One region of the Neobacillus sp. DFD-2R genome, then DNA from elsewhere that is predicted to be linked to it. Evidence: riboswitches for the same ligand, from Rfam matches in the RefSeq annotation. Region 1 holds a riboswitch; the other holds the start of a gene.
The links. A riboswitch is a leader RNA that binds a small molecule or an ion and turns the genes downstream of it on or off. The one in region 1 is predicted to bind S-adenosylmethionine.
Positions count from the first base shown of each region.

Region 2: it holds a riboswitch for S-adenosylmethionine, as region 1 does, so the genes downstream of both, metK (methionine adenosyltransferase) here and AC3ANV_RS04305 (methionine ABC transporter ATP-binding protein) in region 1, are expected to answer to the same signal.

Region 1 is NZ_CM173228.1:902,553-907,581, forward strand. Features, by position in the region: gene gcvH (glycine cleavage system protein GcvH) at 1-227, shown strand, start outside; gene AC3ANV_RS04290 (toprim domain-containing protein) at 651-1,007, shown strand; gene AC3ANV_RS04295 (thioredoxin family protein) at 1,018-1,326, shown strand; gene AC3ANV_RS04300 (hypothetical protein) at 1,435-1,791, shown strand; SAM riboswitch class I at 1,955-2,061, shown strand; gene AC3ANV_RS04305 (methionine ABC transporter ATP-binding protein) at 2,238-3,263, shown strand; gene AC3ANV_RS04310 (methionine ABC transporter permease) at 3,256-3,924, shown strand; gene AC3ANV_RS04315 (MetQ/NlpA family ABC transporter substrate-binding protein) at 3,940-4,782, shown strand.
Region 2 is NZ_CM173228.1:1,211,019-1,216,047, reverse strand. Features, by position in the region: gene asnB (asparagine synthase (glutamine-hydrolyzing)) at 1-422, opposite strand, end outside; gene AC3ANV_RS05825 (NAD(P)-dependent oxidoreductase) at 900-1,538, opposite strand; gene metK (methionine adenosyltransferase) at 1,753-2,955, opposite strand; SAM riboswitch class I at 3,185-3,321, opposite strand; gene pckA (phosphoenolpyruvate carboxykinase (ATP)) at 3,841-5,029, shown strand, end outside.

The sequences.
Region 1 (5,029 bases):
ACGAGCCATTTGGCAGTGTTGAATCTGTTAAAACGGTTTCCGAGCTTTATGCTCCTGTTAGCGGAAAGGTTGTCGAAGTTAACGAAGAATTAAGTGACAGCCCTGAGTTTGTAAACGAATCTCCATATGAAAAAGCATGGATGATTGTTATTGAAGTATCTGACAGCAGCGAATTGGATAAATTAATGACTGCTGAGCAATATGAAGAAATGATTAAAGAAGACTAAATACGAATTCAAAAAGCACCTGTTTTCAAGGTGCTTTTTATATTCCCGGAGAATTGTCCAGCTCCAGCGCCCAGCGACTAGTGTACTTCGTGCTCCTCCTTACGATAAGTCAACATCGAATCGCTCCGCTCTCCGTGTTTCCTTTATCTCGTTCGGAGCTCTTCAGTCCATACGTCGCTTAACGGGCGCTTCCGCTTTTCTTGTATTTACCACTTTTTCTTGTCCTATTATAGGGCATGCTTTAATAAAATGTGATAAAGCTAAAAAGTTTAATGGGATATAACAAATCCGATAACAAGCAAATCCCTATTCTTAAAAAAACAATAATGATATAGTTAACATACAAATAAGAAGGCACACGTTATTGAAATTTTGGAATATGTTAACAGAAAACAAACAACTTCTTTTCATAGGTGATCGAATATGAATGATTCGTATGTTGACAAAGTTCTTATTGTCGAAGGTAAGTCAGATAAAAAAAAGGTAAAGAGTATTGTAAAGGAACCTGTTGAAATCATCTGTACAAATGGAACGATCAGTATCACAAAATTAGATGAATTGATCGATTTCCTTGAGGACAAAGAGGTCTATATTCTTGTAGATGCGGACGAAGCAGGCGAAAAGCTCCGCAAGCAGTTTAAACGGGAGTTCCCCCATGCAGAGCACTTATATATTGATCGGATGTATCGGGAGGTAGCGACAGCTCCGGTAAAACACCTTGCTACTGTTCTCTTAAGTGCGAATATCGACGTTCATACCCAATATTTAGAGAATTGTTGAGCCTTCAAAGATGAAAGAATGGACAAGAGAAGAGTTAGTATCATTTATTGAAAGTAAATCGCCTGGAATCGTTTATTTTTATACACCTTTATGCGGGACATGTCAGGTCGCCTCCAGGATGCTCGAAATAATCAGGGAAATGGTCAATGTTGAGATAGGTAAAATGAACTTAAACTACTACCCTGATTTTGCTAAAGGCTTCGCTGTCGAAAGTGTTCCTTGTTTACTGTTTGTTAAGAACGGCGAAGTGTTAGAAATGGTTTATGCGGTTCATTCCGTTCCATATTTGTTGGAGAAAATAAAAGAACAGTTATTGTAAAACAGATGCTAAAATGGTGTCTGTTTTTTTTGTCGAACAAATATAAAAGGAAATCAAGTCCATTTGCTGAATATAAAAGTATAAGCCAAAGAGACTGGAGTGGTGGATATGATCGACACGATTCAAACCTTTCTTCAGACTATTAATGAGCGGAAGCATGTTCTTCAATTAATACAAAGTACAGATAAATTAATGATTCATTTTGTTTGCGGCCCTGAAACGGTCCCTATTGCTTTAATAAACGGAGAATTTTCATGGCTTCATGATATCAGGGAGAAATTCCTTTCATGTAAGATTGATGGAGACGCAGTTGCAATCAAACAATTGCTTGGAGGGAAGGAGAAATTACGCTTCCTCGTAAAGAGTGGCCAACTAAAGGTAACGGCCCCGTTTCGAACTATTTTAATGCTGGAATCTATTTTTTATTTAACAAAAGTAGGAGAAGAGCTTGATCAAATCATTTAAAGAGCACAGGTTTACTGAAGATACCCAAAATTCCCCAAGAAGAATAGTGCGAAAAATGTAGAAGATTTCGTTGACACCTCTTTTTATCCATGTTACGATAGCTTTTGTAATAAAATAATTGCTTAAATCATTTAATGTGTTAATTGAATATAGATGCGAAAAGCTCTTATCGAGAGAGGTGGAGGGATGTGCCCTATGAAGCCCGGCAACCGTCAATTTTTATTGAAATGGTGCCAATTCACACAAAGCATTTGCTTTGGGAGATGGGAGAAAGGACTATTTTAATAATGCCTTTCTGCCTGTGCAGAAAGGCTTTTTATTTTTCTAAAATAATAGAATGTTTTACTTTAAATAGTCAAAACCTATATTTAAGTGATGAAAAGCGGTCGGAATTTTTGGAATTATGATGAAATTCCAGGTAAATTGAGTAAAAAGTAGGTGAGCCAATGATATCAATCAAAAATGTCCAAAAGTTTTATCCTTCTAAACAGGGGCAGCTAAAAGCGGTAGATGATGTGAACCTGGAAATCAATGAAGGTGAAATTTTCGGGGTAATTGGATATAGCGGAGCAGGAAAGAGTACGTTAATTCGAATGTTAAACGGGCTGGAGCTTCCGACTGAAGGTTCCATAACAGTAGCGGGACGGGTGATTTCTAGGATTAAAGGCAGGGACTTACGAAAAGCACGCCAAGAAATTAGTATGATTTTTCAACATTTTAATTTACTTTGGTCAAGGACTGTAAGAGAAAATATCGCTTTCCCATTGGAAATTGCCGGTGTTAAAGGTCCGGAGCGGACTAAAAAGGTTAATGAGCTTATTAAACTGGTCGGCTTAGAGGGAAGGGAAAATGCCTATCCGTCACAGCTAAGCGGCGGTCAAAAGCAACGAGTGGGGATTGCCAGAGCGCTGGCTAATAATCCTAAGGTTTTACTTTGTGATGAAGCAACCTCTGCACTTGATCCGCAAACGACGGATTCGATTTTGGAATTGTTAGTGGATATTAACAAACGGCTTGGACTAACAATTGTCTTGATAACCCACGAAATGCATGTTATAAGGAAAATTTGCCATCGCGTTGCAGTAATGGAAGGCGGGAAAATCGTAGAACTCGGATCGGTTTTAGATGTGTTTAAAAACCCGCAGCAGCCAATCACGAAACGATTTGTTCAGCAGGTGACAGAGCCGGAAGAAACAAAAGAAACGGCAGAGCATTTGCTTGAGCGCTACCATTCAGGACAGGTTGTACAGTTGACCTTTATTGGAGAATCGGCCGAACAGCCAGTAATAACCAACCTCATCCGGCACTATAAAGTTACGGTAAATATTTTGCAGGGCAAAATTTCACAAACCCAAAGTGGTTCATATGGTACCCTCTTTATTCATCTTGATGGTGACAGTGCAGAAGTCAATAAAGCCGTCGACTTCATTCGAACGCAGCAGGTTGGAGTGGAGGTGGTTTCAAATGGGTAATGGTTATTTCAAGGATATTGATTGGCAGGCAATGTGGGAGGCCACTGTACAAACCCTTTATATGACTGGTATTTCAGTTTTGGCGACCTTTATTTTAGGTATTATTCTTGGTTTATTGCTATTCCTTACAACGAAAGGAAATATGTGGGAAAATAAGCCGGTTAATACAGTAATCAGTGCTTTTGTTAATATTTTTCGGTCCATTCCGTTTATTATTTTAATTGTGCTATTAATCCCGTTAACAATGTTATTAGTAGGATCTATGATTGGGGAAAATGCAGCATTGCCGGCATTGATTATAGGAGCCGCACCGTTTTATGCAAGAATGGTGGAGATTGGCCTTAGAGAAATTGATAAAGGGGTTATTGAAGCTGCTAAATCAATGGGAGCAACCACAAGTACGATTATTTGGAAGGTGCTTCTTCCGGAATCGATGCCAGCCCTTGTTTCTGGAATCACAGTTACGTCGATTGCACTTATTGGTTACACAGCAATGGCCGGAGTAATCGGCGCTGGCGGTCTTGGAAACCTGGCTTATCTTGAAGGCTTCCAGCGAAATCAAAACGACGTTACAATTGTTGCAACCGTTATTATTTTAGTTATTGTATTTATCGTTCAGTTTATTGGTGATTTAATCACTTCTAAAATAGATAAAAGATAAAAAGGAGAGTTTATCATGAAAAGATGGTTAAGTTTAGTTTTAGCTTTATCACTCGCACTAGTATTAGCCGCATGCGGTTCATCATCATCAACTGATAAATCGCAAGGGAGTAACAAAGAAGTAACATTAACGGTTGGAGCTTCCAACGTTCCGCATGCTGAGATTTTAAAGCAAGCACAGCCAATTTTAAAGGAAAAAGGCATTAATTTAAAAATTGTAACATTCCAAGATTATATTTTGCCAAACAAGGCTCTTGCTACAAACCAAATAGATGCAAACTATTTCCAAACGATTCCTTACTTTAATTTGCAAATGAAGGAAAACGGCTATAAGTTTGCCAACGCTGGTGGAATCCATATTGAGCCGATCGGTGTTTATTCAAAGAAATATAAGAGCCTAAAAGATCTTCCAAATGGTGCACATATTATCATAAGCAACTCCGTTTCTGATCATCCTCGTCTTCTTTTAATGCTTCAGAAGTTGGGCTTGATCGAATTAAAACCTGGAATTGACCCGCAGCAGTATGATATTAAAGATATTGTTTCAAATCCAAAGAACTTAAAACTTGATGCTAATTACGAAGCAGCTTTATTGCCAAAAATCTATAAAAACGGTGAAGGCGATGCCGTTCTGATTAATTCTAACTATGCAATTGATAATGGTTTAGACCCAATGAAAGATTCGATTGCACATGAACCAAGTGATCCAAAATCACCTTATGTGAATATCATTACAGTTCGTAAAGGTGACGAAAACAAACCAGCAATTAAAACACTTGTTCAAGTACTTCATTCAAAACAAATCCAAGACTGGATTAAACAAAAATATCACGGGGCCGTTCTTCCGGTTTCTGAGTAATAAATTAGGATAGAAAGCAGGCACCCGCCTGCTTTTTTGCTTATTAATTATAGGAAGAAAAAAGGTAAGTTAAAATCTAAAAAATTGCCCAACTTACTTTAGACAAATAGAAAATACATGAAAGCATTTTTGTGGGTAAAAATAGATAAGACTCGGACCTCCGTTAGTCTTGGCAAAAGATAAAAAAGTAAGGTATGATTTAAAGCGAGTGTTTATCCAGGTGCTATAACAGAAACAAAAATCTGAA
Region 2 (5,029 bases), 310 kb from region 1:
CGTGCACCATAAAGGGTTTGTTCTTGTTTATCCCAAATAACAAACGCAAACATCCCGCGAAGTTTTTCCACGGCTTTTTCTTTTAAATGACTGTAGAGGGCAATGATGACCTCTGTATCAGAGCTTGTTGCAAACGTTAATCCTTCTTTGAGAAGTTCTTCACGAAGCTCTACATAGTTATAAACTTCACCGTTAAAAATAATCCAGTAGCGCTCATTTTCATAGGTTAGCGGTTGATGGCCGCTCTCAATATCAATGATACTTAAGCGTCTGAAACCAAATTGAATATGGTCATCATAATAAAAACCATCATCATCAGGACCGCGATGGGTAATAATATCGTTCATATTTTTAAATTGTTGTTTTTGGTCATCACTATAGTTTTGTGTTTTGTCGTGTACACAACCAATAAAGCCACACATTATGTACGTCACCTACTCCATTCTAAATATCCTAAACAGGATGTTCTTAAAAAAACATACTCTCTAATACTACCACTATTTTCACAAAAATGGCACTGTGAAGGTTAGGAAAATTCAGGTACCATTCAGTATTCACTTATATAGGTTGGCTTAAACAACAATAACTTTCAAGAGTAATCTGTCCTATAACCGCTAAAATAAAAAATGGAATAACGAAATATAGCTTTAGTTAAAATCACTTAATTCTACTTCTACTAACATGCCCCCTGACAGTGACATAAGAACCATTCTAAAAAAAGACTACTCGATTAGGAGTAGTCTTTTCTAATACTTGTTTACGTTTATCAGAAATGGGAATTAATTGTATCTTCAACTTTCTTTAACATACCTTTATATGCTTCTTCATCGAGTGAACCAATACTCCCAAATAGTAAATGATCTACTGGTAAGCTATTCAAATACATTAAGATACTTTTTTTACTCTGCTTCGCCAACGACAGAAAAACGTTCGTTTTTATGTTGTGGATTTTCAATTTCATCTAAAAAGGCGATTGCATAATCGGCGTAGCTGATATAGCTTTCACCTTTTGAATTTAAGATTAATTGGTCTTTTCCTTTTTGGTAACTACCTGTTCGTTTACCTTCCGGATTAAAGAATGCTGCAGGGCTAATATACGTCCATTGAATTCCGCTTGTGTTTTGTAGTTCTTCAAGGTTTTTCATCATGTTTGACGCAGTAGGAAAATAGACAGCAGGAAAATCCGGAGTTTCTAATAGCCGTACTGTTTTTTCCTCATCTACAAATAAACTTCCTGCTCCGCCAACAACGACTAATCTTGTCTGTGGAGCACCTTTAAGTGCTTCAATTAATACTTTACCAGCCTCTACATGCTGGTGTTCTTGCCCACGTGCATTAAATGCATTTACGACTACATCAAAACTTTTTAAATCCTCTGATTTTAAGTCAAAAACGTTTTTTTCCAGAACTGCAACATGTTCATTTTGAACCTTTGATGAATCTCTAACAATTGCTGTAACTTTATGCCCTCTTTCTATCGCTTCTTTTAGAATAAGCTTTCCTGCCTTACCACTGGCACCAATAATTCCAATTTTCATTTAGAGTCCTCCTATATAATTCATATTAATGTAACGGCGTTAACTAAATGTAACTATAACGATTACATGTATTCATTATAGTTACATGTAGTTTGTTTGTCAATAGTTAGGGAAATATTCTTCAACTGGTAATCAACAAAAATAAAAGAGTGAAATCTTTGCGATTTCACTCTTTAAATATACTACTAATTATATTGTCAGTCGCGAGTTTTATTTAGCGATTTTCTGCTTGTTCACGCAATTGATTTGCTTTATCAGTACGTTCCCAAGGCAGATCAACATCTGTACGTCCAAAGTGTCCGTACGCTGCTGTTTGTTTATAAATTGGACGGCGAAGGTTCAACATATTAATGATTCCTGCCGGGCGAAGGTCAAAGTTTTCACTTACTAGATCAACCAAAACATCTTCGCTAACTTTGCCTGTACCGAAAGTATCAACAGAAATAGAAACCGGACGTGCTACCCCGATTGCATATGCAAGCTGTACTTCACATTTCTCAGCAAGCCCTGCTGCTACAATATTTTTAGCTACATAACGTGCTGCATAGGCTGCAGAACGGTCAACTTTCGTTGGATCCTTACCGGAGAACGCACCTCCGCCATGACGTGCATAACCACCGTACGTATCAACGATGATTTTACGGCCTGTTAAGCCTGCATCCCCTTGAGGTCCACCAATTACAAATCGACCTGTTGGATTAATAAAATATTTTGTGTTTTCATCGATTAGTTCCTGTGGAACAACCGGATTGATAACATATTCTTTTAAATTACGTTGAATTTGCTCTAATGTGATTTCAGGATGATGCTGGGTTGAAATAACAATCGTATCAATACGAACAGGTTTGTCGTTTTCATCATATTCAACTGTTACTTGCGTTTTTCCATCCGGACGGAGATAAGGAAGAATCTCTTCTTTGCGAACCTCTGTTAAACGGCGAGCAAGCTTGTGTGCTAAGGAAATTGGTAAAGGCATTAGCTCTTTTGTTTCATTACAAGCGAAACCAAACATTAAACCTTGGTCTCCTGCCCCAATTGCTTCGATTTGTTCATCAGACATTTGACCTTCACGGGCTTCAAGTGCCTGATCAACACCCATGGCAATATCCGGAGACTGTTCATCAATAGATGTTAAAACGGCACACGTCTCGGAGTCAAAGCCATATTTAGCACGATTGTAACCGATACTTTTAATCGTTTCACGAACAATTTTTGGAATATCCACGTAAGTAGAAGTAGTGATTTCACCCGCTACAAGAACAAGTCCTGTAGTTACTGAAGTTTCTGCGGCAACACGAGCATTAGCATCCTTCGCTAAAATTGCGTCTAAAATGGAATCAGAAATTTGGTCACAGATTTTATCAGGATGACCTTCAGTTACTGATTCAGAAGTGAACAAACGACGTTTTGTTGACAACTGAATTCCTCCTATATTATGAGATTATCGAGGTTTTAAAAGGTTACAGGAATACTTCTTGAACCTCGTACTTTGATACGGAACTCATTCCCTTTATAGTATGAAATAAACAAAGGATTTTTATTAGAAGGGAATAAACTAAAACCTTATTCCTAACTCTTATCATAAAAGGACTTATACAAAACAAAAAACCTTACCATTGTGAGGAAAGGTTGTTCCGGGCCTTTCACTCTTATCGTTCAAGGTCAAAGCCTTGCGTCAGATTAGCACCTTCGCTAGGAAAAAGACCTGAAAAGAGGTCATTTTCTCATGTAGCAGGTTGCTGGGTTTCATAGGGCCTGTCCCTCCACCAGCTCGGGATAAGAGAGTATCCGTTCAATGAATAATCATACCGCACATTATCGAACAATGTCAATGAATTTTTTTATAAAATTTAAGGAAAAATGGGATATAACACCGTTTTCGAAATACAATTTTATCCTTCTTTTAAAAAGGCTCTTTTCGTAAACTTTGTTGCTTTTGAAACTTAATAAAGTTCATTTACTAAGTTTCTAGGCAATTTTCACAAATGTTCTTACGAAAAGATGCCACGAAGCTTCTAATTATACGGGTTGATAAACTTATACGAAAAACAACAATCTATGCGAAAATAGCCTTTAAAAAAGATTAATTTTTAGTGATGCCGAAAAAAAAACATTAAAGGAAATTTCATTATTGAACATTTTTTTAAAATAATTATTTTTATTAACTATTCATCCCTTTTACGAATATAGTATAAAATACAATCTAATTTCATTAATTAGTATAGACTATTAAATTAAATGTGTTATACTATTTTCGAAGTGTTATCACATTTAAAAAAATGGTAAAGGAAGGTTCCCTCAGATGAATTCTGTTCACACTCCGAATGAATTAAATGAATTATTAAAAGAAAATCATGTTCAAGTGCAATTATCTGTACCGCAATTAGTTGAAAAAATTTTAAGTCGCAATGAAGGCACATTAACCTCTACAGGAGCCATTCGTGTAGCCACAGGTAAATACACAGGAAGATCTCCTCAAGACAAATTTATTGTGGCGGAAGATTCCACAAAAGATAAAATTGCCTGGGGAGCAAATCAGCCGATATCAGAAGAAGCATTCAACAACCTCTATAATAAGGTAGTAGACTATTTAAAACAGAAAAACGAAATTTTTGTTTTTAAAGGCTTTGCAGGCGCCGATAAAAAATCACAATTGCCAATTCAGGTGATTAATGAGTTCGCATGGCATAATTTATTCGTCCATCAATTGTTTATTCGCCCAAACGAAGACGAATTATTGGCACATAACGCTGGATTCACTGTTATTTCCGCTCCAAACTTTAAAGCAAATCCTGCTGTAGACGGCACCAACTCAGAAACGTTTATTATTATTTCCTTTGAACGCAGGACTGTGTTAATTGGCGGCACAGAATATGCTGGTGAAATGAAAAAATCAATTTTTTCCGTGATGAATTATTTGTTACCTGAAAATAATATTTTATCGATGCACTGTTCTGCCAATGTAGGTCAAGAAGGTGATGTAGCCCTGTTCTTTGGTCTTTCAGGTACAGGAAAAACAACATTATCTGCCGATCCTAATCGCCGGCTAATTGGCGATGACGAGCACGGTTGGTCGTCAAACGGCGTTTTTAACATTGAAGGCGGATGCTATGCAAAATGCATTAATCTTTCCCGTGAGAAAGAGCCGCAAATTTTTGACGCAATTCGCTTCGGTACAGTTTTAGAAAATGTAACTATTAATCAAGAATCAAGAATTGCTGATTATGATGATGGCACATTAACAGAAAATACTCGTGCAGCTTACCCAATTGATGCAATTGATAATATTGTGCTGCCAAGTATTGCGGGCCATCCAAACACAATCGTCTTTTTAACAGCTGACGCATTCGGAGTGTTGCCGCCAATTGCTAAATTAACCAAGGAACAAGCGATGTATCACTTCTTAAGTGGTTATACATCCAAGCTTGCCGGGACAGAACGTGGAATTACTTCACCACAGGCAACCTTCTCAACCTGCTTTGGTGCTCCGT